DNA from 2 places in the Paraburkholderia fungorum genome. Region 1 is predicted to be linked to the other one. Evidence: riboswitches for the same ligand, from Rfam matches in the RefSeq annotation. Region 1 holds a riboswitch; the other holds the start of a gene.
The links. A riboswitch is a leader RNA that binds a small molecule or an ion and turns the genes downstream of it on or off. The one in region 1 is predicted to bind fluoride.

Region 1 (14,989 bases):
CGACGGCGCTCGACCGCGATTACCGCTACCGCCTCGCGCGCAAGAACGTTCACGTGGCGTTCGCCAATCTTGGCCAGGCGTTTCAACGGATGATGCTCGAGCCGAAGTCCGCCCAGCGATTCGTGCCGGAATTGAACGGCCTGCTCGTGCGCAGCCACGTACTCGCATCGCAGATCACGGCGGCTGCGCCGTTGCTGCGCACCTCCGCACAGCAGCAACAGCAGGTCGAAAGCGTCTCTTTGCAGCCGCTGCAACGCGCGCTGAGCGCCGTCCGCGACAATCTCACCGAAGCTGAAGCCGGCACCGCAGCGCCCGCCGATCAAGCCGAGCAGATCAAGCTGCTAAGCCGCGAACTCGATGCGATGGTGGTCGAAACGGAAAAGTCGCCGGACTATTCGGCCGATGCCGTGCATGACATGAAATTGCTCGCCCATCAGTGCAAGCAGATGCTGGCTGCGGCGGCGCTGATTCGCAAGGATGCGAGCGTGATCCGCCTGCCGGCGGGGTGAAATGGCGATGGCGAAGAACGCTCGCCACCAGCCAACCCAGTCTTACTGAGCCGCGCCGCTCGCCGGCTTCATCACCGACGCAGCCGCTGCCGCTTCCGACGAAATAGACGGCGCCCCTGCATTCTGGCTGTCGAAGTCGTGCTTTTCCTTGATTGCGTTATAGAGAATCGTCGCAATCACCAGCAATATCGCAACCACGATGAAGATGGCAACGCCAAGGGTTGGGTTCTTCTTGCGCGGCGGTTTATTCATGAGGCGGGCTCGGTTCGCGAAACAGTCGTGGATGGCAGCGGGGAACGCGGCATTCTACGCTGGACAAGCTTGCACACGGCTTGCAATCAGCGCTGCCATCCGCCTCATACAGGCTCATAGAGGTACGCAGCAAACGGCGCACCTGCTGACACGCCCCGCACTTTCACGCCTTCACTAAGTCACCGCCGATGGCCGCACCGGCAACGCCGTCGAATACTTGATCTGTTCCATCGCAAAACTCGAGCTAACGTCATACAGCGGCACGGCGGCAATCAACTGCTTGTACACGCGGTCGTAATCGTCGATGTCGGATACCACGACGCGCAGCAGGTAATCCGTTTCGCCGCTCATCCGGTACACCTCCACCACCTCGGGAATCGCCTGCACCGCCAGCGTAAAAGTCCTGGCCCAGTCCTCGGTATGCTGATTGGTCCGCACCGCGACGAATACCGTCGTTCCCACGCCGAGTTTGCGCGCATCGCAAAGCGCCACTTGCGCGCGAATCACGCCGGCCTCTTTAAGCCGCTGGAGCCGCTTCCAGCAAGGTGTCTGCGACAGATTCACCCGCTGCGCCAATTCGGCGATCGGCATGGTCGCGTCTTCCTGCAACAATTCGAGCAGCTTCCGGTCGATGATATCCATTCCCATCTTCACACCCCTATAGGAAATTATTCTACTTTTGAGATTCCGAGGGGAATTATATGGAAACTCTTTCTCCGGTCAAACGGGTATAAATATCGCTATCCAGAAATAGCCGACAAAGCAGCGACGACGCTGCAAAACAATCATGAGCGAAGACTTCCGCGCCCCCTCTTTCGACCGTCTTCCGGTCTACCGTCCGCAGTCCGGCGCAGCGGGTGAAACGGCGTCGCGCGCTGGCACAGGCACCCCACAGCGTCCGCCGATCAATCACGACTCGCCGCTGGCCCGCCTGTGCGACGCGCTGGATGCGATGTTCGAAGCCTGCGCGCATTTTCCCGAGCCGTCGGACTCGACCTTCTTCGCGCGCAGCATGCGCATTGCGCTGGCCCAGGCAGCCGCCGATCCGGCATTGCTCACGCCGCATCAACGTGAAGGTTCAGTGGAGAACTACCGGCGTCATCTGCTCGCCGCCGATCCACACGGGCGCTATGCGATCGCCGCACTGGTCTGGCAGCCGCAGCAGGCAAGCCCGGTTCACGGACATCACACGTGGTGCGGGTACGCGGTGCTGGACGGCACGCTAAGCGAGACGGTATTCGAATGGAACGGCGCGCAGCATTGCGCCAGCGCGACGCGCACGCAGGCGCGCAAACGCGGAGCGGTGTCGTTCGTGCGTGGCGGCCGGGGTGGTATTCATCAGTTGGGGAATCGCTCTGATACGCCTGCTGTTTCGCTGCATATTTACGGTGTGCCGGGTGCTCAAATCGCGACGCATGTGAACGATGTGGTTCAAGCAGCTAACTCGACGGTGCTTGTCTGAAGCCGGCATACAGCACACACACGCCGCCCCTCGTACCCGCATTGCATCTCAAGTCTTCCCCGCCGTAGGAATCTGCGGCGGCACCGGGTCGGTCTGCCCGGTCGGCGGCGGCGCGGGCCTCGGCTCATGCGACACGTCGCGCGCCACAGCGAGCGGCACATGCGCCGCATGCGCAGGCCGCGCCGCTGCCCCCACCCCCGCTCCGGCATGCACTTCGCCATGTCCGGCCTCATGCGCGTGCTGCGCCATCAGCCCCGACATGTCGTCGTCCTGCAAAGGCTGCCCCTCGCTATCTTTCGACGACGTGTAGACCCGCATCTGCGGCACCGGAATCTCAATCCCCGCTTCGTCCATCTTGCGCTTGAGCCGCAGATTGAACGCGCGCGCCACGCTCCATTGCTGCAGCGGCCGCGTCTTGATCTGCCCTTTCACGACCATCCAGTTCGGATCGAAACGGTCCAGCCCCCACACTTCGATCGGCCCCAGCATCTCGCGCCGGTAACGGAAGTCGGCCATCAAGTCGGCGCCGACTTCACGAATCAGTTGTGTGATCTGATCGACGTCGGTGGAAAACGCCATGCGCACTTCGAACACCGCGTACGCGAAATCGCGCGACAGATTCTTGACGATCTTGATCTGCGAGAAAGGAATCGCGTGAATCGCGCCCTGGCCGTCGCGCAAACGCACGGTCCTGATCGACAGATGCTCGACCGTGCCCGCGTGTCCGCCGTCCACGTCGATCCAGTCGCCCACCGAAATCGTGTCTTCGATGATGATGAACAGGCCCGTAATCAGGTCGGTCACCAGCGATTGCGCGCCGAAACCGATCGCCAGACCGATCACGCCCGCGCCGGCCAGCAGCGGCGTCACGTTGATGCCGAGATTGGCCGCCGTCACGATGCCGGCAATCGTCATGATCGTCACCAGCAGCACGTTGCGCACGAGCGGCAGCATCGTACGTGCGCGCATGCTCGGCGCGCGCGCCTTGTTGCGCGGACCGCCGGGATTCAGCGCTTCGGTGATCGCAGTGTCGACCAGAATCCACAGCAGCCACGCGATGAATACCGTCGCGATGATCGCCACCACGGCATGCGCGATGCCGCGCGCGGCGACGTTTTCCTCGACCATCGCCACCAGCGAGACGCCCCACAAGCGGGCGGCCAGTTCGAAGAAAAACAGCCAGATGAACAGCGTCAGCAGCGTGCCGGAAAACCGCAGCAGCCGCGTCAGATAAGGCGAACGACGACGGGCGCGGGCACTGCGCGGACGTGTCATCCGCAGCACGATCGCCGACAGGAAGAACGCCAGCACCAGCAAGGCCGCCGTGACGATCGAAATCTGCAGCACGTTCTCGCTGGAACCCGAGCCGCCCAATGTTGCGACCACCGAGGCCGTCGCCAGCACCAGCACCGGCACGTGCCACAACGCGGCAAGCACGTCGAACGCGTCGGTGGCGGCCTTGTGGTCGTTGCGCTGCTCGTACGGCCGGTTGCGGATCAGATGCGCGACCGGCCGGCGGAACGCGAGCGCGAAATAGCCGGTCAGCACGGCGGCCGTCATGTTGGCGGCAGTCGAAATCAGTGCGGCGAGATTCGAGCCGAGTTGATGCGCGACGTCGTAATTGACCGCCGCGTCGCCGAGCGCGCCGCACACGCCGACCACGAACAGCACGCGCCGCGCATGATCGATCAGGAGGCGCACTGCGACGCGCCGGTGCCCCGAGCCGAACAGCGAAAACATGATCAGACAGATCGCCGAAAACACCGCGCCCGCGACGATCGCGTAGGCGACCACCATGCCGAGCGTGCGGCCGAGCGCATCGGGCATCGCGCGCACGAACAGCAGCGCGGCGACGAACGCAATGATCCACGGACCGACACGGCGCAGCGCGAAGATCAGCAACTCGCGCGTGGTCGGATTCGGGTTCAGTCCCATGACGATGCCAAAGCGCCGGTAGATCCGGTGTTGCAGATAGATCAGCGCGCCGGCGCATGCGCCCCAGCCGAGCAGCATCCCGAGCATCGACAGCAGAATGCGGCTGAAGCTCTCCTGCCCCTGGCCTGAAACGATTGTGTAAAGCTCGTTGCCGGCCGCATTGAAGCGGCCGCCCCAATAACGCACCGGCGTGCGGCCCTGATGCACATCGGATTCGAACGACGCAATGCCCGACGCAATCGCGCCGAGCAGGCCGGGACTCGGTTGCGCGGGCGGCGGCGGCGTGACCGTTTTCGAGACGTCGCGCAATTTTTTGAGCTGGGCGACGAGCGCGGTGCGTTGCCGGTCGTTGTCGAGGGTGGAGATCACGCTGTCGAGCGAGCGCGCCAGCTCCGCCTGGCTGGCGGGCGACGGCGCCGACGCGGCGTCGGCGGCGGACGCGCCCGAAGCCGCCGATGCCGCTGCGGGCGCCACCGTCGCGCTATTGATGAGGCTCTGCAAAGCCGGGATCACCGGCGTGCTGGTGCCGGCGCCCGCCGTGGCGGCTTGCGCGCCCGCGGGCAACCAGCCCAAACAGAGGATCAGCGCGACGCAGGCTGCGGCGGCCCATGCAGCCGTTCCCGCACCGAGCCTTGCCCAGAACGGCGTGCGCGCGCGTTGCCGCGCGCCGGGAGCGCTTCGATCTGAAGAAATATGAAGAACGGCGCGAGTCGCCGGCTGCCCGCCGATGGACGGCGCAGCCTCGGACTCACGCCGCGATGGGCATGACTGCATGGCAATCCGTAGAAAAACGGGAGACGCCAAGTGTAGCCGCAGTTTTACCCGGCGAGACCGTACATGCGTAACCGAATGTTAGGACGCTTGCGCGATCTGCGGGGCCGGGAATTCGGCCCGCGTCTCAATACGCCACTGTCGCGATCTGCCGCACGAAACGGCCCTGCTCGAGTTCGTCGACGAACGCGATGGCGTAGTCTTCCGCGGAAATGCTGCTATTGCCTTCAGCGTCGGCGATCAGCGTATTTGCGCCGGTGCGGAACGTGCCGGTGCGCTCGCCCGGCGCGATCAGCGCGGCCGGCGCGAAGAACGTCCAGTCGATATCGGCGACCGTACGGTAGTAGTCCAGCACGACGCGATGCGCGAGCGCAATTGCCTTATACGCGTCGGGAAATCCGTCCGTATCGACCAGTTGCTTGCCCGGCGCAACTTCGAGCGAGCCCGCGCCGCCCACCACCACGAGGCGCTTCAGGCCAGCCGCACGCACGCCTTCGACCAACGCTTTCGTCGCGTTCGTCAACGTCGCCAGATTGTCTTGCGGCGGCGCGTAAGCGCTTGCCACCACGTCATGGCCGCGCACTGCCGCGCCGACGCTCGCTGCGTCGAGCAGGTCGGCTTGCGCCGCTGTCAGATTCGCCACACCGGCCGGCACGCGCGACGGATCACGCGCCAGCGCCGTGACCTGATGCCCGCGACGTGCCGCTTCTGCCGCGATTCGCGAACCGACCATACCGGTGGCGCCGAACAAGGCGATCTTCAGTTGTTTGCTCATGTCACTACTCCTGTTCCTGTGATTGATTTATATGTAACTAACTTGATTACATATGTCGTGCAAAAAACGGGGGCGTGGGCCCCCGTCTACGATCGGACGCATGTTTCAGGTGTTATTCCGAACCCTGAACGCACGTCCTTGATGATGCTTTGCTACTCCGCCACTGCTACCTGAATGCCTACGCGCGGCGCTTGCGCTCGCGTTGCTTCTCCGAGCGCACCACGTCCGCCGTGGCGTCGGCGAGCGTACGTGCGCCGAGCGAGGCTTCCATGGCCCGCTGCGCGTCGTCGATGATTCCACGCAGCACGCCCTGAATATTGCGCCCCACCATGCACGCCGGATTCGGCTCCTCGCGATGCAGCGCGAACAATTGCGCGTCGTCCACCGCGCGATACACGTCCAGCAACGTGATCTGCTCAGGCGTTTTGGCGAGCAACGCGCCGCCGCCCGCGCCGAGCTGAGACGTGGTGAGACCCGCCTCCGCCAGCATCGTCAGCAGCCGCCGGATCAGCGCGGGATTCGTATTCACGCTGCCCGCGATCATGTCCGACGAAAGCGGCACGCCCTTCTGCAACGACAGCAGCGCGAGCACGTGAACCGCAAATGCAAACCGGCTACTCGTATTCACAGCGAACCCGCCCGGCGACAATGTGTAACCATGGTAATTACATTTAACGGGACTGTCAAACCTGACTTCAAGGCTGCCGTCGAATCGAATGCCGAACCGACCGGTTGATCGTGCAACACCGTGGCCTGCATATCACTTGTCCATCTGCTTTTGCGCGTCGGCGGAATCGGCCGAGCCTGACGACGAAGCCGACGCATTTGCCGACGACGCCGAATTCTGCGCCGACCATTCCTGCAGCTTGCGCCCTGCGGTTTCGAGGCTCTGCCCGGTCAGCGACGCGGCCTTGCCGAGTTGCGCCTGGGTCGCGCTGGCCGCGTTCTGCAGATTGGCCTGCGCGGTCGAAGCGAGTGCGCTGGGGTCGATGTTGATCGACGGCGCCGACGTGGCGGACTGCAGGTTCTGTTCGGCGGTGTTTTTGGTCGTGTCCACGGTCTGGCCGACGTAGCTGGCGGCCTGATCCAGCTTCTGACCCGCGGCCTGCGCGACGTCGTTGAGCTTGCCGGCAACCTGCCCTGCGGTCGCGTCGTTCTTCTGGCACGCGGCCAGTCCTCCGAACACGACTACCACGCACGCGACACGGCGCAGCAAAGATGAATGAATAGATGAAATCATGGTTGGATGTGAACCGCGTGGGCGGCTTCAGCTTGGCGAAAACGCGCTCATGATACGCCGTTGCGACGGAAGCCCTTGTCAGGAAGCGCGCACGGCACGGTCATATGCGAACCGAAGGCGCTTGTTAAAGACGGCCCCGGCCCACTTCCGGCGGCCAGTTCAAAGGCACTTTGGCACCCGGAACGAAGGCCTGGAACGATCGCGCAAGTCGTCGCGGTTCTGTCAAACGCGATGGAGTAGACTGCCTGAGCGTCATAAACGTCCATGAACGTGAAGCGACGTTCGCAATGTTCCGTTGATCAACTGGAGGCATACGATGGCGGCAAAGAAGATTCTGTTCCTCACCGGCGACTTCGCCGAGGATTACGAAACGATGGTGCCGTTCCAGGCACTACAGGCAGTCGGCCATATCGTCGACGCCGTCTGTCCGAACAAGCACGCGGGCGACCGCATCAAGACGGCGATCCACGATTTCGAGGGCGACCAGACCTACACCGAGAAGCCGGGCCATCTGTTCACGCTCAACGCTTCGTTCGACGATGCCGATCCGCGCCAGTACGATGCACTCGCGATTGCGGGCGGCCGCGCCCCCGAGTACCTGCGGCTCAATCACAAGGTAATTGAACTCGTGCGGCAGTTCGCCGAAGCGGGCAAACCGATCGCCGCGATCTGCCACGCTGCGCAACTGCTCGCCGCCGCCGACGTGATCCGCGGCAAACGCATTTCGGCTTATCCGGCATGCGCGCCCGAAGTGAAACTGGCGGGTGGCGAATATGCCGACATTCCGGTCGACGCCGCTATCACCGACGGCAATTTCGTGACCGCTCCCGCGTGGCCTGCGCATCCCGAATGGCTGCGTCAATTCCTCGTGCTGCTCGGCACGCGCATTGAACTTTGAGCGTTTTTAAACCGCGCTTGAGCCGGTTCTTAATCTGCTCTGAGTCCATCTGATTTATCGGCGAGCGCCATGCCATTTCGGCATAGGACGCTCGCCCGAATGAAGCAATCGCTTCGTAATTGAGACTGGTCCGATTGTTCCTGCAGAAGCTCATTCCTATAGTCGCAAGCTCACTTGGGAGTGTCTTGCGATGGAACTGGTGGACTGGATCGTCATCCTCGCCGTCATGCTGATGGCAATTGCTTTTTTCTGCGCGCGTAAGCCCGTCAACTGGTCGCGCGAGAACCGTACGCGGCGTCTCGCGGGCATGCGTATGCTGGTACAGGCGGCTTGCGCCATGTGGATCGCGCTGCTGATCGTCGCGCGCGCCCTGTTTACGATCAACGGTCTGGCCGGGTTGCGTCCCACGCCGCTTCACGCGCTAACGCTCGTCACGATGCTGATTGCCTGCGCGTGCTACTGTCGATTCGCGGCAGCAAGCTGCTTAAACCACGGCAGCTATTTACCACGCATTGAGCGAGCGGGCGGATTGGTGATTGGTGTTTTTCGCCTGAGCGGGCAAATCTGCGCTGGGTCTTCCAATACGCTGATCACCGTGTTCCGATTCGCTGCGACGTATCGGCGGAATGCGCGGTCGGATGACCCGTAGTGCGGCTCATGTCCCGATGCTCGGAATTGGCTCGCCAGTCGAATAAATCGGACTTTTCGCGCGTATCGCCCGCGTCGGCTGTTGCGGCCGTCGTAGCCGTTGCAACCGTGAACGGCCCCGCAGCCGGATCGACATTGCGCATGCCGGCTTCGGGCAGCGACAGATAAAAAGTCGTGCCCACGCCCTCTTTCGATTCCGCCCAGACTCGGCCGCCATGCCGTTCGACCACGCGGCGCACCAGCGCAAGCCCAATCCCTTCGCCCGCCGTGGAATTGCCGTGCAGCCTCTGAAACGCGTTGAACAGGCGCGGCAACGCGACTTCCGGGATGCCCTGGCCGTTGTCCCGCACGTAGAAAATCCGTAGCGACTGAACGCCTGGCGGCGCTAGTGTCGTGCCGATTTCGATTCGCCCATCGCGCGCGGGGTCCAGATAATTCACCGCGTTGCCCACCAGGTTCGCGAACACCTGTTCAAGCGCGGTGGGATCGCCCCACACGGCCGGCAAGTCGTCGACGCGCACCTGAGCCCGCTTTGCCCGGATCGACCCCTGCATGGCGTCGACCACGCGTTGCACGATATCGTGCACCTCCACCCTTTGCCGCCGGTACTCGACCCGGCCGACCCGCGACAGCCGCAACAACGCGTCGATGATGTGCGACGCCCGCAGCACGGCGGTCTGCAGATAATGCAGCGCCTCGCCGATGTCCTCGTCGATGACCCGCTCGATGCGTTGCCGCGTCGCGGCCGCCAGCGACGACTCGCGAACCGCCGCGCGCAGTTCATCGCACGCGCGGATCAGTTCTTTCGAGAAGCCCTGCAGGTTCACGAGCGGCGCGCGCAGATCGTGCGACACGCTGTAAATGAACATCTCGTTTTCCTGAGTCTGCTGCCGCAAGGTCTCGTTGATCCGCACGAGTTCGCCCGCGCGGCGCGCCAGATCCGCCTGAAAACGCGCCTGGATACGCTCGGCTTCGAGCAGGCGCCGGCTGGTTTCGTGCAAGGTCTGATCGAGGCGCGCGAGTTCGTCGTGGCCGGTCGTGACGGGTGCGAGCGGCTCATTGCCCGCGAGGCGTCCGGCATTGTCGGACAGCAACGCGAGCCGGCCCCGCACGCCGCGTGTGAACAGCCAGATAGCCAGCGCGACGAACAGCAACGAGCCAAGCGCGGCCGCGACGATCAGCGTTTGCTGACGTTCGCGCGCCTCGTCGGCGGCGTTCGAGCGCAACGTGTCGAGCCGCCGCTCTTCCGTCTGGAACGCGACCGCCTGCAAACGGAAGCGATCGAGCACGTCGGATTCCGCGAGATCGCGGAAGCGTTCGACCACATCGTGCCGGCGCCCCGAATGCAGCATGTCCTGAATCCGGTCCGACCATTGGCGATACGCCTGCACTTCCTGGCGCATCTGCACTACGCGCTCAACCTGCGCGGGATTGTCGGCAACCAGTTCGGCCAGTTGGTCGATACGGCGATCGACGTCCATCCATAACGCCACGGGCGTCGTAAAGCGCGTGTTTCCAGCGAGAACCGCGCCGCGCAGCGCGACGGATTCACCCATCACAGGATCGAGAATCGCGGCGGTCTGACGCAGCACATCCTCGCTATGGATTGCCCAGCGCTCCGCCAGCGCCGCGTCGGACTGCGCCTTGACCAGTCCGGACAGCAACGCCAGTTCGAAGAACGCCGGAATGGCGATCAGCAGCAGGCCTTTAGTGGTCAGTCTCATGCGATGCGCATAGGGTCGATGATCCGTGGATCAGGCACGGGAACGGCACATTATGTCGGCGTTTCACCACGAAACAAAGCGGGCTATGTGGCAGTCCGTCCGGGCCAATTACGCCTGGCGAGTGCGACGGCTATTAACGCCGAAACCAAGTTTGAAAACGTCAGGATTTTGAATTAAATGTAATTAAAATCGAATATTTCGCCCTTAACTGGATCATAAAAAATGAGGCGATAAATTAATGCACTATAACTGTGCTTTCTAATGCTTTATTCAGGTGCGTCGATATTCGCGAGATATGTGCATGACCTAACTCGCACGCATAAAGAAGCCCATCCCGGTGCCGTTTTGCACCTCACCGACGCGAGTCGCGCACAAGTTTGGCCCACTTCTTGCATTCATTGCCCGTTTTTTTGGCATAGCGGGACACATCGATGGAAAGCTTTAAAACCGGCACCGATACGCTCTTCCTGCTGCTCGGCGCAGCCATGGTGCTGGCCATGCATGCGGGATTCGCGTTTCTCGAACTCGGCACGGTCCGCAAAAAGAATCAGGTCAACGCGCTCGTCAAGATCCTCGTGGATTTTTCGGTGTCGACCATCGCGTACTTCTTCATCGGCTACACGATCGCGTACGGCGTGCAGTTCTTCGGCAGCGCCGAGTCGCTGGCCGCGCACAACGGCTACGCGCTGGTGCGCTTCTTCTTCCTGCTGACCTTCGCCGCCGCGATTCCGGCGATCGTGTCCGGCGGCATTGCAGAGCGCTCGAAATTCAACCCGCAGTTGTTCGCGACCTTCGTGCTGGTCGGTTTCATCTATCCGTTCTTCGAAGGGATCGCGTGGAACGGCCGCTTCGGCGTTCAGGACTGGCTGCATCAGACGTTCGGCGCGCAGTTCCACGATTTCGCCGGTTCGGTGGTGGTCCATGCTTTCGGCGGCTGGGTCGCGCTGCCGGCCGTGCTGCTGCTCGGCGCACGGCACGGGCGTTATCACCGCGATGGCGGCATCGCCGCGCACCCGCCGTCGAACATTCCGTTCCTGGCGCTGGGCGCGTGGGTGCTCACGGTCGGCTGGTTCGGCTTCAACGTGATGAGCGCGCAAACGGTCGACAAGATCAGCGGCCTGGTCGCCGTCAATTCGTTGATGGCGATGGTCGGCGGCACGTTGACAGCCTGGCTCGCGGGCCGCAACGACCCGGGCTTTACCTATAACGGCCCGCTGGCCGGGCTGGTCGCCGTGTGCGCCGGCTCGGACGTGATGCATCCGCTGGGCGCGCTGGTGACGGGCGGCATCGCGGGCGTGCTGTTCGTCTATATGTTCACGTGCGTGCAAAACCGCTGGCGCATCGACGACGTGCTCGGCGTGTGGCCGCTGCATGGGCTGTGCGGCGCGTGGGGCGGGATCGCCGCGGGCATTTTCGGCTCACGCGCGCTCGGCGGGATGGGCGGCGTCGCGTTCGGCTCGCAGGTGATCGGCACGCTCGGCGGGATCGTCATAGCGACGGTCGGCGGCACGGCGGTGTACGGTGTAATTCGCCTGACGGTCGGTCTGCGGCTCGATCAGGAAGACGAATACAACGGCGCGGATCTGTCGATCCACAAGATTTCGGCGACTTCGGAGTGAGCCGGCACGCGCCGGTTGCGTGAGCGATGAAACCGGCTCGACGCGCGCAGTCTCAGGCGCGCGTCGAGCCGACTGACTTTATTAGCATGGCCCTGCTCGACCGTCGCACGGTCGGCTGCGAATACGGTGAAAAACGCGGTTAAGACTGCGATTGAAAAGCGGCCCCAAGACCCGCCGCATAGCTCCCCTGGCTCCGCGCCGACCTGTCCCCCCAAGCTCCGCCGATGTTAGACTCGCGCGCTGGAGATGGCATCTTCCCAAACCGCCCCTGTGGCCGATGATGCCTGCTTCGCCCGGGCCTTCGCGAATGCGGCGTCGCGCTGCCCGCCCGGTCCGATACGTCGACACCCGGTTTCGCCAGGCCCTTCTCATGTATTGGTCCTTTCTCGCAGTCGCCATCGGCGGCGCACTCGGCTCGCTGTTTCGCTGGTTTCTCGGTGTCCGCCTGAACGGCGTGTTCAGCGGCTTGCCGCTCGGCACGCTCGCAGCCAACGTCATTGCCGGTTACATCATCGGCGTAGCAGTGGCGGGCTTCGCGCGCGCGCCGCAAATCTCGCCGGAATGGCGGCTTTTCGTCATTACCGGCCTGATGGGTGGCCTGTCCACCTTCTCGACCTTCTCGGCGGAAGTCGTGCAACGCTTGCAGGACGGCCGGCTCGGCTGGGCCGCGGGCGAAGTCGCGATTCACGTCGGCGCATCGCTCGTCATGACGATTCTGGGCATCGCCACGGTGTCCTTGCTGTCGCGCTAAAGCCCCACTTTCAGAAGCGCCCCTGCCCTCACTCTGGCTCACGAACACCGGTGAGCGACGGCGCACGCGCTGAAACTCCGGGCGAAAAAAAAGGCGTCACGTTGCCGTGACGCCTTAAAAAGTTCTAGCCATTCCGAGGGCCGTGCTAGAACCTGAGAGACGGTATTCGAAAAGTCATAGCGCAATGCGCCCCTGACAACCGACGGTGACGTGAAATTGTGGAGACAATCGACACAAAGTGAGTCACGGTGAATTCAAACTCTTCAGAAAAACCGAGTTTGAAAGCGTCTTTCGAAATGAGATTCCATTTTTTATGCTTATGCTGACTAAGTCAAGCAAAATCTAAAAAGCGGAATACGGCACGGAAAAATATTCCGATACAATGAATCTTCTGATGAAAAACGGAATCAGCACCCCTGGACCGGGGTGACTGGCGGGCTGCTGACTTTACCTATCAGCAGATTGCAAACGAATAATTTGAAATACAGTTCCAAAAAAATCACATGAACCCACCCGCTCGTCCCTCAGTGCCAGCAGATACGTTCAAGGAAAAAGACGGCTCGGGCGATGAAGTCACCGCCCTCGCGCGAGGCCTCACGGTGCTGCGTTCGATCGCCGCCGCCGACGCCCCGCTCAGCAACCGCGAACTGACCGAACTGACCGGCATCCCCAAACCGACCGTGTCGCGCATCACCGCGACTCTGGTTGGCGCCGGCTTCCTGTTCAGACTGCCTGACAGCGAACGCTTCGTGCTGACGTCGTCGGTGCTGGAATTGAGCAACGGCTTTCTGCGCAACTTCGACATCCGGGCCCGCGCGAGGCCTTTCCTGATCGAACTTGCCGAACGCACGTCGCTGTCTGTTCACCTCGCCGTGCGGGATCGCTTCGACATGGTCGTGATCGACGCAATCCGTCCGCGTTCGGCGGTGCTGGTGTCGCGCCTGGAAATCGGTTCACGGATGAACCTGAGCCGCACAGCGGTGGGTCGCGCCTATCTCGCAGCGCTCGCCAAGCCCGAACGCGACAAATTGCTGATCGGCCTGCAGGCGGCAGAAGGCGATGACTGGGGCCATGTCGGCAGCCGGCTCGAAAGCGCGTTGCGGGAAACCATCGAACAGGGTTTCGCGATCGCCACCGGCGAGTGGTACAACGGCCTGAACGCCATCGCGCAGGGTTTCGTCGGACCGTCCGGCGAGCGCTATGCAGTGAATTGCGGCGGCTCGGCCGACCAGTGTCCGCGTGACTGGCTGATCTCGCGCGCCGCCCCGGCGTTGCTCGAATGCATCAGCAAAATCGTTCTCGAAATTGGCGGCACGCCGGGACGACGGCTCGACAATTGAGCCACGCAAAGGCTTGCCGGTCGGCAGCCCCAACAGTGGTCCTGTCCGTGGCAGTACATCCTGTAACCTTTGTAATCAAAAGAAAAATACACAGGTGGACTGTTACGGACCACGCAACGTAGGATCATGCGTTTCCGTCGCGCGGGGCGCGTGTCTGACGGGTTGCCGCTACCCTGAGTTGCCTCGAATAACCGCAGCAACACTGCCGGCATAGCGGCGAGAACAACGCATTGCGTTAACATCTCCGTCCCGCGCCTCGGGTAGCATCGCGCTGAAAAAGCGCGTGCTGCTTCCGCTGATATCAATAGTTGCCTGTCATGCCACCCGCGTGCCGGTCCGCCGAACTTCTGTTCCGGCTGGGCCGCGCGAGCGGCTCACATCAAAGCCTGCCACCTGACCGAACCGATGGACGAACAACAAAAGCATTCGGAAACTTCACGCCCCGCCGACCCGGCTTCCCAATCGCGCCCGAACGGCGCTCCGGGCGGCAAGCCAGGCGATCCGCGCGGTCCTGTGAAGCGGCACCGCGGCCGCAACGTCGCGTTGATCGTCGCGGCGCTGGTCATCCTCGGGGTCGTGGTGTGGCGCTGGCATCCGTGGGGGGCGGCCGGCGGCGAAGCAACCGGCGCGTCCGACGCACGCGGCGCGAGCGGTGCGCGCACCGGCGGCCGTGGCGGGCGCGGTGGTCCTGGCGGCATGGGCAACATGCCGCAACCGGTTCACGTGGCGACGGCCACGCAAGGTGAAATGCCGGTCGTGCTGACCGCGCTCGGCACGGTCACGCCGCTTGCCACCGTCACCGTGCTGCCGCAGTTGAGCGGCGTGTTGCAGGACGTGTATTTCAAGGAAGGCCAGATGGTCAAGAAGGGCGACGTGCTCGCCCAGATCGACCCGCGTCCATATCAGATCTCGCTCGAAAATGCACAAGGCACGCTGGTGCGTGACCAGGCGCTGCTGCAAACCGCCCGCCTCGACCTGAAGCGTTATCAGACGCTGCTCGCGCAGGACTCGATCGCAAGCCAGCAGGTCGACACGCAGGCTTCACTCGTGCGCCAGTACGAAGGC
Region 2 (14,989 bases), on a different contig from region 1:
CATCGACTTCGTTTCGCAGACCGCGACGAATGCCTGAAGTGCCCTTAAATCGACGCCATTGATCGAATTTCGCATGCTTTTTTCCTCCGCATGCCATGCTGCGGCCGCGATAAAAGTTCGACGGCAAAGCAAGCCGCGATTGTGTGGAGCATAAGAAATCCTTATGTCGCGAAGCGGGTGTTTCTGGAGTTTTACGATGGCCCGGCCTGAGATGCGCTCATGGCTGCACTCAGTGTCGAACGGCGCACGGCGACGATGACGACGCACGTTGCGCCGACGGCCAGAAAAACCCTGCAATGAAACGCCTCTTTCACATGAACACACAGACTCTTGTCGAGAAATTTGGTCCGCGCGAATCGATGGAATACGACGTTGTTATCGTTGGCGGCGGTCCGGCCGGACTCTCCGCTGCGATACGGCTCAAGCAGATGGCCGCGCAGCGCAACGCCGAAATCAGTGTCTGCGTGCTTGAAAAGGGTTCTGAGGTAGGGGCGCACACGCTCTCCGGCGCGGTGATGGACCCACGCGCGCTCAACGAACTCATTCCCGACTGGAAAGAGCAGGGCGCGCCGTTGAATGTCGAAGTCACCGAAGACCGCTTTCTGTTTCTGTCGGAGAAAGGGGCGCGGCAGGTGCCGAACTGGCTGCTGCCCGACAATTTCATGAACCATGGCAACTATGTCGTGAGTCTTGGCAACGTGACGCGCTGGCTGGGTGCGCGTGCCGAAGAACTGGGCGTCGAGATTTTTGCGGGATTTCCCGCGGCCGAAGTGCTGTATGGCGAGCGAGGAGAAGTTCTCGGCGTCGCGACGGGCAACATGGGCCTCGGAAAAGACGGTGAGCCGACCGACGCGTTCCAGCTCGGCATGGAGCTGCACGCCAGGTACACGTTGTTCGCCGAAGGCGCACGCGGACACCTCGGCCGTCAGTTGATCGAACGATTCAGGCTGGATGAAGACGCCGATCCGCAGGTCTACGGTCTGGGCATCAAGGAATTGTGGGAGATCAATCCGGCGATGCACAAGCCAGGTCTCGTCATTCACACGGCGGGCTGGCCGCTCGAAAACGACACCTATGGCGGCTCTTTTCTCTATCACCTCGATAACAATCAGGTGGTGGTCGGCTTCGTCGTGGGACTTGGATATACGAATCCGTTTCTGTCGCCGTTCGAGGAGTTCCAACGCTACAAGACGCATCCGGCGATCCGCAAGTTTCTCGAAGGTGGCAAGCGCGTTTCGTATGGCGCTCGCGCGATCGCGGCCGGCGGACTCATGTCGCTGCCGAAGCTGGCATTTCCCGGTGGCGCATTGATCGGATGCGAAGCCGGCTTTCTCAATGCGTCGAGAATCAAGGGTAGCCACGCGGCTATTTCGAGCGGCATGCTGGCGGCGGAGGCGGCGTTCGATGCGCTGCAAGCGGGACGTCAGCGTGATGTGCTGGTCGAGTACCCGGAGGCTTTCGACCGGTCCTGGTTGAAGCAGGAACTGCATCGTGCCCGCAATTTCAAACAGTGGATGAGCAAGGGGCTGCTGGCCGGAACGTTCATGGTCGGGCTCGAACAGAAGCTGTTGGGTGGACGTGTGCCGTGGACGCTGCATCATCGGCATTCGGATAACGAGACCCTGAAGCCCGCCGCCGAATGCAAACCGATTGTCTATCCGAAGCCCGATGGGAAGCTGACTTTCGATCGGTTGTCATCGGTGTTTCTTTCGAATACGAATCACGAGGAAAATCAGCCGGCGCATTTGACGTTGAAGAATTCGTCTGTACCGATTGATGTGAATTTATCAAAGTATGCTGGCCCGGAGGCGAGGTTCTGTCCGGCCGGTGTTTATGAATTTGCGACGAACGGGGACGGGAAAGAAGCGCTCGTGATCAATGCGCAGAACTGTGTGCATTGCAAAACATGCGATATTAAAGACCCGACGCAGAACATCGTGTGGGTGACGCCGGAGGGCGGCGGCGGGCCGAATTATCCGAATATGTGATGGGGGTGCGCGGTGCGGGTTTCGATTCGCGCTGTGCGAAGATGCCGAGGTTATCGGCGGACTGTTCATCAAACGGGGTGGTGTTTCTGCACGGTTCGCTGACGTTTTCGAAATTTTTGATTCAGGACCGACCTGCGCCGACGCCACCTGTCAGTTGCCCCCGCGCGCGATAGCCTCCGAACTGCAACAGGACAGCGCTAGGCGCTTTGATTTTTAGACGCGATGGCGGATGGGTCGACACCGCAAACCGCGGCAGCGGCGGAGCCAACCTGAGGTCGGTCCTCCAGATTCGCTGCATCACGCGCGGAACAGAAATCTTCAGGGTCGGTAACGTCTGACAACGCATCGACGCCTTCCGCCAGTCTTTGATTGCGTCGCCAGCTTGCCGGCGGTGTGCCAAATTCTCGCTTGAATGCGCGATTGAACGCTGCCTCGGATTCATAGCCGACGTGCTGTCCTACCGCCGCAATCGACCGCGTTCCGGTGCGCAACTCCTGGGCCGCGACCTGCAGGCGCCATCTCGCCAGATATTGCATTGGCGGCTGGCCGAGCAGTTGAGTGAACCGTTGCGCCAAAGCCGAACGCGAGAGTCCCACCTTGCGCGCAAGTTCGTCGACCGTCCAATTGTGAGCAGACTGCGCATGCAGCAGCGCGAGGGCGCGTCCCACGAAGCGGTCGCTGACGCCTGCGAGCCAGCCCTTGCGGTCATCGGGCAGCGCGTCGATACAACGTCGTACGGCCTCGACGAAAAGCAGTTCCGAGAGCCGCGCGAGCACGATCGCGCTACCCACACGCCATTCCGCCGCTTCGGCCGCCGCGAGCTTGAGCGACGACTCGAGCCACGCCGATTGCGGATCATTGCGCATATCGACTTTGAAAATACGCGGCAGCGCTGAGAGGACAGGATTGGTCAACGAGTCGTCGCAGGCAAGAAAGCCGCAAATCAGACGTGTGCGGGTGCCGCCACCCCCGTAGCTCAATTCCATCACCTCACCGGGCGTCGTTTTCATGTAATGGGACAGCATCGTGTCTGCGGGTGCGGGCGTCAGTTCGAGCGAGCTACCCATCAGATGGGCTTCCCCTTGCGGCACGACAAGCAGTTCGCCCGCGTCCAGATGGATTGTCGAAGCAGGATCGTCGACAAGCCGGGCACGACAGCTTCCTTCGGTGATGAGGTGATACGAGACGATGCGCTCGGCACGCGGCAGGAAGGTGGCACATAACGCCTGAGTGACGTTGCCGACCACGCACCACGGCGCTGTGAAGTCGCCGTTTAGATAAACCGCCCCACCCAGACGAACGAAGCGCAGTACATCAGAAAGAGCATCCATAGACTCGCTCATCCATTTCGGCGTCCTGCGCAAAACATCTGGACGCCTGGTCATTCATCAATACGTCTTGCGTCCCGATACTAGCACTCAAGGAAACGAGCAACAACGGAACGTCAAGACGATCCGCAAACCGCGACCAGGAGGCCGACGTGAATCAGGCGAAGACGTTTAAAGGGCAATGCTTTTGCGGAGCTGTGCAGTTTGATGTGACGGGGACGCCAGCAGGCATGGGCTATTGCCATTGCGAGTCGTGTCGCCATTGGTCGGGTAGCCCCATCAATGCGTTCACGTTGTGGAGGCCGGAGGCGTTGCGCGTCACACGTGGCGCTAACGAGGTTGGCACTTACAACAAGACCTTTAACAGCTATCGAAAATGGTGTCAGGTGTGCGGTGGACATCTCTTTACGGAGCATCCGGGTCTTGGTCTTATCGATGTGTACGCAGCCGTTCTGGAGGACTTTCCTTATGAAGCCTGCGTACATGTCCACTATTCCGAGGCCATATTTCGTATGAAGGACGGCTTGCCGAAACTGAAGGATCTGCCGCGGGAAATGGGTGGATCGGGCATCGGCGTCGTGGAATAGCCGTCGGGTCCATTAGAAGATATCGCACGTCGCCCGATCGTCGCGCGGGTGTGTGCACAAGGCAATTTCGCGGCGCGATCGGAAATGGGCTGCAACGCGCCGCCCATTTTTTCTCAGGAGTGTTTCATGTCCGCTGTTGATTCCTCTCTCTCACCTGTTATCGACTTCACCGCTGTCAAGCGTCGTCAGCAAGCTGCGTGGTCGACGGGTAATTACGCTGTGGTCGGCACGACGCTGCAGATCGTCGGAGAACATCTTTGCGAAGCGCTCGACTTGCGCGCCGGAAGTCGCGTGCTCGACGTGGCGGCCGGTAACGGCAATGCGACGCTTGCTGCCGCGCGCCGCTGGTGCGATGTCGTGTCGACTGATTACGTGGCATCGCTGCTGGAGTCGGGACGTGCACGTGCGTCAGCAGAAGGGCTTCCCGTGGTATTCGAGGAAGCGGATGCCGAAGCATTGCCTTATGCAGACGGCTCTTTCGACGTCGTCATGTCGACGTTCGGTGTCATGTTCACGCCCGATCAGGAAAGGGCTGCAGCCGAACTCGCGCGCGTTTGCAAACCGGGCGGCCGGATTGGTCTTGCGAACTGGACTCCGGAGAGCTTCATCGGACAGGTATTCAAGACGATCGCAAAGTACATTCCTCCGGCGGCGGGCGTGGTGTCGCCTGCACTATGGGGGACGAAGGCGCGACTGGAAACGCTGTTTCAAGGGAATGCCAGCAAGATTGTGACGACGAGCCGCTACTTCACGTTTCGTTACCGTTCCCCGGCGCACTTCATGGAGATATTTCGTGCGTACTACGGACCGGTGAACAAAGCGTTCGCCGCGCTCGACGAAAATCAGCAGGCTTCGCTCTTCGCCGAGCTGATGACGCTAATAAGCAGCCGCAACCGGTCGGGCGACGCAACGCTTGTTCTGCCGAGCGACTATCTCGAAGTCGTGGTGGAGCGATCATGAACGCAATCAGGCGCACGGTCCGGGCGCTGATCAGCGTTGGCGTGCGCCTGTGGACGATGGCGTGGCTGATGAGTTTGCAGCATCGCCCGCTGCTTGTCGCATTGCCGTTGTGTTCATCGGTGTGCTTTTTCAGTGTCAGGTTTGTTCTGTCGACGCTTGGTATCTCGGTCTAATTGGGTGGATATAAGCCGGTCACTTCGCCGCGTCGGATTCGCGGCGAAGTGATTTGACCGTAGGCGCGCCGACCATATAGGCGGCGATCAGATTGCACGCGAGCGTTCCCACCCGGAATGTCCGGCGCGAGCGCGTTCATCGTGAAGCTCAGCGCATAGCGGGCGTCACGATGAACGAGCCGATGCTGATGGCGACAAGCTCGCACACCGAAGCCATGACTCACCCGGCGCTTGAGGCCGATTGTGCATGAGGTGTGCGGCTCTGCGTCAGCGGCAATTCACCGAGCAGCAGCACCGCGTGAACCTTGCGCAATTCATCCGCATGGTCGCGCATGAACTGACGCAAGCGCGCTTCGGTGTCCACCAGTTCCAGACACTGCGGATGCCGCATCCCGCTGATTTCTGGATGGTGATGAGAAAGCCGCTCGCCTGGCAGATACCCTGCACTGATGTGATGCGACATCGCCTGCAGGATATTGGCACGCTTCGCGACGGCGATAAGGTGATGCGCGAGCGCAGGCGCGCTGAGGTGATGCCAGAATCGCGTTGCTCGTGCACGGGTCGCGAGCGGGAAGTAAAGCCGCAGCGCTGCAATGCGCTGATCGTTGCTTTCCTGGATCATTGACCGCGTTCCTCTGTTGTCGCAGCGATATCAGCAGGCATGCCCGATTGCTTCTGATTCGCGGCCGATGCGTCCGCCGCGGCTTTCTGCCGGCGGAATCCACCCAGCTCGGCGATCCGTGTTCCGTCTGGTACGAGGAGCCGGTGCTTGCGATGCTTGCTGTGTCCGACGCGCTGCGCGTGATAGATGCCGGTGTGGCCGGAGAACAGATAGGCGGTCACGCAACCGATCGCAGCAAGCGGACCGATGCCGGTGCCGAACAATTCCATCGCCATGATCGTGGTGGCGAGCGGCGTGTTGGCCGCGCCCGAAAACACTGCAACGAAGCCGATGCCGGCCATTAGCGCGAACGGCATGTGCAACAGAGGCGCGAGTGCATTGCCGAGGGTCGCGCCGATATAGAACAGCGGCGTGACCTCGCCGCCCTTGAAGCCGGTCCCGAGCGACGCAACGGTAAAGCCGAACTTGCCGAGAAAGTCCCAAGGCTGCATCGGCTGCTGAAACGAGCGGACGATGTCGGGGATGCCCAGGCCGATGTAGTGATAAGCATCCAGGGCCCATACCGCAATCGCGATGACGATCCCGCCTACGAACGGACGCAACGGCGCATAGGTGATGGTGCTTTTCACCAGCGTGCCGAGCTTGTGGACCGTGGTGGCGAAAGCCATGCCGACCAGACCGAATACGATGCCCGCGATTACCACCGCGACGACGCTCCATGCGTTGATCGGCGAGATCGCACCGATCGCATAGTGCACGTGATGAACGCCCCAGGCCAGGCAGACCTGATCGGCGACGATACCCGCCACGATGCAGGGAAACAGCGCGTCATAGCGCATCCGGCCGATGGCGAGCACTTCCAGGCCGAACACCGCCCCGGCGAGCGGCGTGCCGAATACGGAAGCGAATCCCGCGCTCATACCGATCATCAGCAGGATACGGCGGTCCTCGTGTCCGAGGCGAAACACGTGGGTAAGCTGATCCGCCAGCGCGCCGCCCATCTGCACGGCCGTGCCTTCACGCCCAACCGACGCGCCGAACAGATGCGAGACGATCGTGCCGCCAAGCACGAGCGGCACCATGCGCAGCGGCACGACTTTCTTCGGGTCGTGAATTTCATCGATGAGCAGGTTGTTGCCCGCATCGACCGGTTTGCCCAGCAGATAGTACGTATAGCCGACCGCGAAACCGGCTACGGGCAGCAGCCAGATAATCCAGCGGTGCGCCTCGCGCCATGCGGTCGCATGATCGAGAGCAATGAGGAAGAAAGCCGACGCGCTGCCCGCGAGAGCCGCGGCGACGCAGGCGATCAGAAACCACTTGCCCAGATAAGGCAGCAGTTCGAGTTGTTCGAAGCGATGGAGTTTGTGCATTGGTCATTGTGCCGATGTTGCATGGCCTGACCAACGGGAAGCTTGTGGACGCGAGCGCCTACAGCCCCAACGAAAGTCAGGTAACTGTAGGCGTCATTAACCGCGAGATAAGTGCGGTGGTTAAAGGAGGAACGCCATCTCCTGAAAGCGGACTATATCGCATCCGGTCGTGGCGAACAACTGGCCCGTCCGTCCTGATCTGGCTTTGGGGTTGCTGGATGCGCTGGGCGGTAACGGAATGGGCCTTTTTGAAAGGCGGCTGAAATCCGCTAGCGGTTGTTGCATTGGATGTTCGGCGAACGGTAGCTTCAGTGTCGACTGCGGTGCAAAGCGAGCCTGAAAACCGCGCTGATGCGCGAACCAGAAGCGGGTTGTCCCCTGTGTGATCGCTCATGCCAAACATCCTCTCATAGGCCAACCCTCGTGGGACGTTGATTTTGAGACTGAATAGTCCTAATATCGGTTGCATGACCAGATCTGACACACACCGCTCTCGTGGAGGGCGTGCCGCCGAGCGCGGGCGACCGCGAGAATTCGACATCGACCACGCGGTCGATGCCGCCGCGCGAGTATTTTGGGAGCACGGCTACTATGCGACTCCCGTCGACGTGCTATGCGAAGCGACCGGAGTCTTTCGCGGCAGCCTGTATAGAACATTTGGCGATAAGCATGGCTTGCTCGTCGCGGCGTTCGATCGTTACGCAGAAGGGGCCGTTGCGCGGCTGAAGGAGAGGTTGGCCGCCGACTTGCCCCCACGACAGGCACTCCGCGAAGCGCTTCTGCACTATACGAAGGTGAGCGCTAACCTGTCCGCGCGGCACGGCTGCTTTATCACCAATACGGTAATCGAGCTTCTGCCGGGCGATCATGCTCTGCGGCCACATATCGAATCGACTTTACAGCGCATCGCGATGCAGTTCAGTCTCGCGATAGCCAGAGGTCAGCAGGCAGGCGAATACGATCGCCGTCTCGACGCCGAGGAGGTCGGACGCTTTCTGCTCTGCATGGTTCAAGGCATACGCGTGCTCGGTAAGGTGGACATGAACGAGGCCGCGCTCACATCGATCGTCGATATGGCGTTGCGCGCCCTGACGTAATGCATGCTCAATTGCTTTAGCGGATCGGCGGCATGCCGCGAAAGTGGCTGCCAAATTTTTTGCCTATTTTGAGAACGTTCATTCATGAATTCATCGACCGATCCGGCTTTATCGTCCGCCAACTACTGGAAGGGGATTGCTGCGTGCCTCGTCGCGACAATCCTGTTTGGTGCGATGTTTCCTGTCATGACCGACGCCCTGCGTTACATCGATCCTTTTACGTTTACGTCGTTCCGGTACCTGATCGCAGGCGTGGGCTTCGTGGCCCTGTTGCTTCACCGGGAAGGCGCCGGTGCGTTGCGAGCGGACAGCAAGTCATTACTTATCGCCTGGTTGCTCGGATCGATCGGTTTCTGCGGGTTTGGTTCGTTTGTCTTTCTGGGGCAGCAGTTGGCCGGTGAACAAGGCGCGTTTAACGCATCGATCATGATGGCCACGCAGCCGATGATGGGGATGCTGGTCAACGCGGCAGTGCGAAGATCCGCGCCGCCGCTTCCTTCACTGCTGTTCGTTGCCGTCTCGTTCGCGGGCGTCGCGCTGGTCATCACGCGGGGTGATCTGCGGGCTGCGCTGCTCGCGCCACAGCACTACGCGGCAAGTGGCCTTATCGTTCTGGGCGCAATCTGCTGGGTTGTCTACACATTCGGCGCGTCGTACTTCACGCGATGGTCAGCGCTGAAGTACACGACAATGACGACATGGCTAGGCCTGACCACGATTGTCGGCGTGAACGTGCTGCTCGTCGTGACCCACGCAATATCTGCCCCCAAACTCGCAGTACTGTGGACGATTGCGCCGCATCTGATCTACATGGGCCCGGTCGCGGGTTTCGCGGCAATTCTCTGCTGGATTTTCGGCAACAAGACTCTCGGGCCGATGAATGGCGTGCTGTTCATGGACGTGGTGCCGGTCACGACGTTTGCGGTGTCGGCATTGACAGGCGTTGTGCCCGGCGGAGCACAGATATTCGGCGCGGTGATGACTGCGTCTGCGCTGGTTCTCAACAATCTGTATTTGCGGCAACGCGCCCGATTAGCGGTAGCTGCCACGACCTGACGCTAAGGGAGGCTGTCTCCGATCAGGCCCGCGCGAACGATCGTCGGCAGCTTTGTCTTGGCCAACGGAAATTGATTTTCGGACCGGCTGAAAACGGTCCGCCGGTTGAAAATTTTCATTCGCCAAAAACGGAAGCGGATATTCATTCGCGAGAATCATGTTGCGAATGTCGGCAAGGCTGTCTCGAAGTTGAAAACTTTTTCGACAGGCCTTAATTCGACTCTCCGCTTCAACTCATGCTTCAGTCATCAATTCCTCACGCACCGGAACCCCGCATAAACATACTGATATCGCGGTTGGAACCAGTTGCGAAATTCCGGCCGCAACATGCACTGCGCAGTACGTGCGGAGCCGCCTTTCAGCACGTAGTGCTGTCCGTCGAAGAAATTCGCAGAGTAGCCGAGATAAAACGGAAACGCTTCAAAGCCGGGCAACGCGTCGAATAACGTCGATGTCCACTCCCAGCCATTTCCAAACTGGCCTTCCGCGCCGAATGCGCTGACATTGTCGGGATGCGCATCCACCGGCGTCGGGTCCCAGCTACGAAAATCGAAATTCCCCGACGCGGCATGCGGCGCGCCGTGCGCCGCGCGCTGCCATTGCGCTTCGGTTGGCAACGCCTTGCCGGCCCAGCGCGCGTATGCGCTCGCTTCAGCATGACTGACGTACACAGGCCAGTCGGCCGGCAGCGGCACTTCATCGAACATGGTGCGCAGCAGCCAGCGGTTTTCGCCGTTCACCTCACTCCGCGACCAGCATGCCGGGTGTTCGATCTGCTCAGCCTCTTTCCACGCCCAATCCTTCCCGGTCCACCAGTTGGGTTCGCGATAACCGCCCGCGTCGATGAACTCGCGAAACGCGCCGTTCGTCACCATATGCCGGTCGATTTCGAACGCCGGCACGTCGACCCGCAATTCGCCGAACTCGTTGTCCCAGCCAAAACGGCCCGCTTCGCGCGACATGCCGAGCACGGTCGCGCCGGCTGGCACGCTCACCATCGACGACAACGCGTCCCGATGTTCCGTGCGAGTTATTGCCGGCTCGCGCAACCCGGCGACCTTCTGCGCCAGAGGCAATTGATGCAGCATGTACGCCAGCGTTTCAGCATGCATCAACCGGTGCTCGATCGCGACGTTCAGCAACTGCCGCGATGCGTCAGACTGTGCCACGTCATGGCCGGAAAGACCGTTGAACGCCCGATCGATCTGCTCACGGGCGCGCAGCGCATAGTCGCGGACGATAACGAGCGACGGCCAGTCGCCAGGTTGATCGGTGGGAAAGCCGCCATCCACGGGATCGATGCCGAACGCAAAAAGCTGGTCGAGTTCGGCACTGAACGCGGGCAGATCGCACACGCGCTGGTCGAACAGATTGCGGTCGAACGCTTCGAGATGGCCGACGTAAAACACGATCCGGTGACGTTCACGGATGGGCCGTTCATAAAGAAATTCGGGTTTGACGATGGCAAATAGCGCGTCAGTGACCTGACGCGCGTCGATCAGACGCTGGATAAGCGGGTGATGCGGGGCGCGGTCGCGATTCATTTCGCCGGGTCTCCTTGCGGGGGAGGGACTAAAGACTGTACCCGCTCGCAGGAGCCATGCCAAGGTGACGCGCGCTAAAAGGGCGCAGGCACGCGCCCTCAAGCTGGCTCAGGGCGGGCTCAGACTTGCCGTAAGCCTTCCAGATCGACGATGCGGATGTGCTTGCCCTGCGTGTCGATCAGACCGCGTTTTTGAAATCTTGACAGGGTGCGGCTCACGGTTTCGAGCGTCATGCCGAGGTAGCTGCCCATATCTTCGCGCGTCATGCGCAGATTGAATTCCGCCGACGAATAACCGCGCTGCGCATTTCTCGCCGACACGTCGAGCAGGAACGCGGCGACGCGTTCGTCGGCGGACAGCGAGCCGAGCACCATCATCTGCGCTGCTTCGCGGACGATCTGCTCACCGAGCAACTTATGCAGACGCTCCTGCATCGAGCTGATTTCGCGGCACAGAAGTTTCAGCGCGCTATACGGAACGATGCAAACGGTGCTGTCTTCGAGCGCGACGGCGCTGCATGCGTGAATGTCCTCGCTGATGCCGTCAAGGCCGAGCGCTTCGCCGGCAAGGCGCAGGCCGGTCACCTGCTCGCGGCCGTCGCGGTGCGCCATGACGGTTTTCATCGAGCCGGAGCGTACGGCGTAGATGTTGTCGAATTGATCGCCACTGCGATACAGGGCCTCGCCGCGCTGCACCGAGCGTGCCGAGCAGATCAGCATTTCGAGCTTCGACAGTTCATCCTGCGACAGCCCTTGCGGCATGCAGAGTTGCCGCATGGAACAGCTCGAGCAGCGGGCGGCGGTTCGCGTGGCGGCCCGCGCGGGCGCCGCTTTGCGAACGCGGCGCGCCGGCAGGGAGCTGTCGGCGGAATCATCGGTGCCGGCGGAGCGGGTATCAGCGTAGGAAGTAAGCATGGTCTGCGGGCGGGTGCCTGAGGGTTGACGGATTGTCCCACCCGCAACGCCTGACCGTGATGACAAAGTGACGCGTGCCTCTGACTCGCATCCCGATGTCACGCCGTGGCGGCCCTGCCGGGTAATGGACTGCTGTGCATTTCATGATCGGGAGGTTCGGTGGTGCTGTGACTTATCCGCAACATTTCTACGGAAAACCGCCGTGGCAGATGCTCAACGAACCCGGGCGAGTCCTGATCGAGATCAAGAATCTGCGCGACCCGACCAATGGATCATAGCCGTAGCGACGGGGTGCGCTTGGAGCGCGGGGGCGTAATTTATTGATCGATATCAAGTTTTGGCGTCATAGGTGACAGGGCGACTGCGTAGCGGGCGAAGTTTCTGAAAGATTTTTGTAATTAAAGGTGTTATTGCGGGGTAGGGGGCAACCCGTGAGTCGCCTTCTCGCAGCATTCGTTCGAGTCGCGTACTGCGGCGGTTCCTTCGTCAATCGGCGGATCGTCCGGCTGAAACCCTGTTCCGCCGGACACCGATTGCGTTCCATGCTCAGAAAGCGCTAACGTCGCGAGACGCCGCCGACGAATAGCAACGCACCGGATAACGATTGGTTTCGACGATATGCATCCGGTGTTCGAGATCGGCGAAATCGACCGACGACGCCAGATACGTATCCCGTTCGTATTCTTCGGTCGTGACTAAAAGTGCGCTGATTTTGCGGGCGAATTCAGCAAACATGATGTGCTCCAGTTTCCGTTTCGATTCCATCTTCACGAGTGTTGCGACCGGCTTGACTGATCGCAACGTTGGCGACGGGCGTTCAGATCCGGCTGCTGGACCCCAACGCCGTCCGTCGATGAACCGAATCGTAGAGACGAAGAATGAGCCAGGAATGAGCACGGCATGCGTGCAGATTTCGACAGGCGGTACACGAAAAACGGCTTGAAACGAGGCGCTAATTCTCTGCTCACTTTGCGTGTTCACAATGCAGTCATTCGATGCGGTCAACAGATTCGCATCGTCCGACAAGGAGTGAGAGATGAAAGTCGTTCGCCATCTGGTTGTTGCCGCAGTGCTCGGCGCGGGCTTCGTGAGTTGCGCTGAAGCGCATGTGTTCGTCGGAGTGGGCTTTTCAGCGCCAGCGGTTGCGGTGCTGCCGGTCGCGCCCGTGGTGCCTGCTGTGCCGGTTTATGCACCGCAGCCGGTCTATTACGCGCCGCCTCCGCCGCCTGTCTATAGCGCGCCGGTCGTGGTCGGGTACTACGGTCATCCGCAGTGGTATCCGCATTACTACGGCGGTTGGCATTCCGGCTACGCGTACGGCTACTGGCGCCGTTGATGCCCCCCGATGCCCGCGCGCTATGGCTGGCGCGTATATCGATCTGCGCGGGCTGGGCGGATTAATACGCGTGCAGCCGTAGAGGAGACGGCCACATTCACGACGCCGGTCCTTTCGTCGCATCGCCGAGCATCACCGTCCAGCCGAGACCTCGCACATTGCGAATAACCGATAAGCCGAATTTCTTGCGCACCGAATGGATCAGCACATCGACGGCATTGCTTTCGACCTCTTTTCCCCAGCCGTACAAACGGTCTTCGAGTTGTTCGCGCGACAGGATCGTGCCAGGACGTTCGAGAAAAGCGAGCATCAACGCGAACTCGCGTGCGGAGAGGACCGTGGTCGCGCCATTGCAGGTCAACGTGCGTTTGTCGAGGTCGAGTGCGAGCGATTCGTCGCCGAGACGCGACGATGCGTAACCGGCCTTGCGCCTCAATACCGCACGAATTCGCGCCAGCAGTTCGGGGACGTCGAATGGCTTCAGAAGATAGTCGTCCGCGCCGACATCGAGTCCCTGTACACGCGAATCGAGATCGTCGCGGGCCGTGAGGATCAGCACCGGCACCGCATTTCCCGCTGCGCGCGACGCTCTCAGCAGTTCGATGCCGCCCAAGCCGGGCAGGCCGAGATCGAGTAGTACAACGGTGTATTCGGTATTGGCCAGCGCGTCGCGTCCGGCCATGCCGTCTCTCACCCAATCGACGCTGTAGTCGGCGTCTTTCAGCGCACGCAGCAGGCTTTGGCCAATCTGCAGGTCGTCTTCAACGAGGAGAACTCTCATGATCGTCCTGTTGGCAATAATCCGGTAGCGCCTGATTGGCGGCGCGCGCTTCGCAGCAGAACCACGCCCGGGCGATAGAATAATAGCCGACGCACGCGTTGCCGCCATGTACTCCCGCGCGTCTGGAGCGGCCGGTTTGCAGCGTTCCGTGGTCGCGCGAAATGCCCAGTTTCGACTCTATTCAGACATCGATATGAAAAAAAGAGGCTCGCTTGGCACGCAGTTGGTGATTGCACTGAGTGCAGTCGTCATCGTGGTCGGCATGGTTCATGCGGCCGGTTCCTATGTGGTGTCGAGCGCCGCGACCAATGCGCTGCTCGACACGCGTCTGAGCGACGTGGCGATTCGCCTTGCCGCCGGCATGGCCGACATCATCAGCAAGGCGCCCGAACCCGGCGTGCAGCGCCCGCAAGACTTGCAGATCCAGATCTGGAGCGGCGACGAAATCACTCCATCTCGCGCCACCGACCCCTCTATTCTTTTCAATCGCAACGCGCAGCCGGGCTTTTCTCAGCAGGAAGCCGGCGGCGACGCGTGGCGAGTGTTCACCGTGCACAGTGCGAACCGCATCGTCGAAGTCGGCCAACGTGTAAAGGTGCGTGAGGCCGTAGTGCGCGATGCGGCGCTCACCACGCTCTGGCCGACGGTTTTATTGATGCCGCTGATGTGGGTCGCGGTGATCATCGTGGTTCGCGCGACGATGCGTCGTGTCGACCGACTGGCGAACGAAGTAAAAGCGCTCGACGTAAACCATTTGACGCCGATTTCGACGGACGAAGTGCCGGCCGATCTGCTGCCGTTTGTCGACTCGATCAATTCGCTGACTGCGCGGCTCGGCCGCATGATCGAGTCGGAGAAGAAGTTTATCGCCGATGCCGCGCATGAACTGCGTTCGCCGATTACCGCGTTGCAGTTGCAGGCGGACAATCTGCGGCATTCGATTTACCCCGTAAATGCAGAGCGTTTTGAAGAATTGCGCGGCGGCATTGTCAGAAGCGCGTATCTGGTGAGCCAGATGCTGAGCCTCGCGCGCGCTGATACGCGCGCCAGCACTACGCAACTTGAAGACGTCGACGTGCGAGAGGTCGTCACCGAGGTGATCGCCGCCAATCTGCCGATTGCGATGGCGCGCAATATCGACCTCGGCGTGGATCAACTCGATGCCGCGGTCGTGCGGGCGACGAAAACCGACGTGCGGGTTGTCGTTAAGAATCTGGTCGAAAACGCACT

Region 2: another riboswitch for fluoride. It lies ahead of BLS41_RS26760 (voltage-gated chloride channel family protein); the one in region 1 lies ahead of crcB (fluoride efflux transporter CrcB).

What each region holds. Positions count from the first base shown of each region.
Region 1 is NZ_FNKP01000001.1:1,691,252-1,706,240, reverse strand. Features, by position in the region: gene BLS41_RS07520 (FUSC family protein) at 1-509, shown strand, start outside; gene BLS41_RS07515 (hypothetical protein) at 552-761, opposite strand; gene BLS41_RS07510 (Lrp/AsnC family transcriptional regulator) at 936-1,409, opposite strand; gene BLS41_RS07505 (cysteine dioxygenase family protein) at 1,714-2,223, shown strand; gene BLS41_RS07500 (mechanosensitive ion channel family protein) at 2,272-4,932, opposite strand; gene BLS41_RS07495 (NAD(P)-dependent oxidoreductase) at 5,057-5,704, opposite strand; gene BLS41_RS07490 (Rrf2 family transcriptional regulator) at 5,883-6,332, opposite strand; gene BLS41_RS07485 (BCAL1086 family glycoprotein) at 6,465-6,944, opposite strand; gene BLS41_RS07480 (DJ-1/PfpI family protein) at 7,261-7,842, shown strand; partial or broken gene BLS41_RS07475 (hypothetical protein) at 8,033-8,358, shown strand; gene BLS41_RS07470 (sensor histidine kinase) at 8,433-10,214, opposite strand; gene BLS41_RS07465 (ammonium transporter) at 10,646-11,833, shown strand; fluoride riboswitch at 12,067-12,127, shown strand; gene crcB (fluoride efflux transporter CrcB) at 12,204-12,584, shown strand; gene BLS41_RS07455 (IclR family transcriptional regulator) at 13,088-13,924, shown strand; gene BLS41_RS07450 (MdtA/MuxA family multidrug efflux RND transporter periplasmic adaptor subunit) at 14,330-14,989, shown strand, end outside.
Region 2 is NZ_FNKP01000002.1:2,426,510-2,441,498, reverse strand. Features, by position in the region: gene BLS41_RS26790 (LysR family transcriptional regulator) at 1-75, opposite strand, end outside; gene BLS41_RS26785 (electron transfer flavoprotein-ubiquinone oxidoreductase) at 315-1,988, shown strand; gene BLS41_RS26780 (AraC family transcriptional regulator) at 2,186-3,319, opposite strand; gene BLS41_RS26775 (GFA family protein) at 3,469-3,903, shown strand; gene BLS41_RS26770 (class I SAM-dependent methyltransferase) at 4,030-4,863, shown strand; gene BLS41_RS39180 (hypothetical protein) at 4,860-5,036, shown strand; gene BLS41_RS26765 (putative PII-like signaling protein) at 5,257-5,658, opposite strand; gene BLS41_RS26760 (voltage-gated chloride channel family protein) at 5,655-7,031, opposite strand; fluoride riboswitch at 7,112-7,182, opposite strand; gene BLS41_RS26755 (TetR/AcrR family transcriptional regulator) at 7,499-8,128, shown strand; gene BLS41_RS26750 (DMT family transporter) at 8,213-9,184, shown strand; gene BLS41_RS26745 (SUMF1/EgtB/PvdO family nonheme iron enzyme) at 9,433-10,728, opposite strand; gene BLS41_RS26740 (helix-turn-helix domain-containing protein) at 10,848-11,504, opposite strand; gene BLS41_RS39175 (DUF3563 family protein) at 12,189-12,377, opposite strand; gene BLS41_RS26730 (hypothetical protein) at 12,679-12,978, shown strand; gene BLS41_RS26725 (response regulator transcription factor) at 13,076-13,759, opposite strand; gene BLS41_RS26720 (sensor histidine kinase) at 13,953-14,989, shown strand, end outside.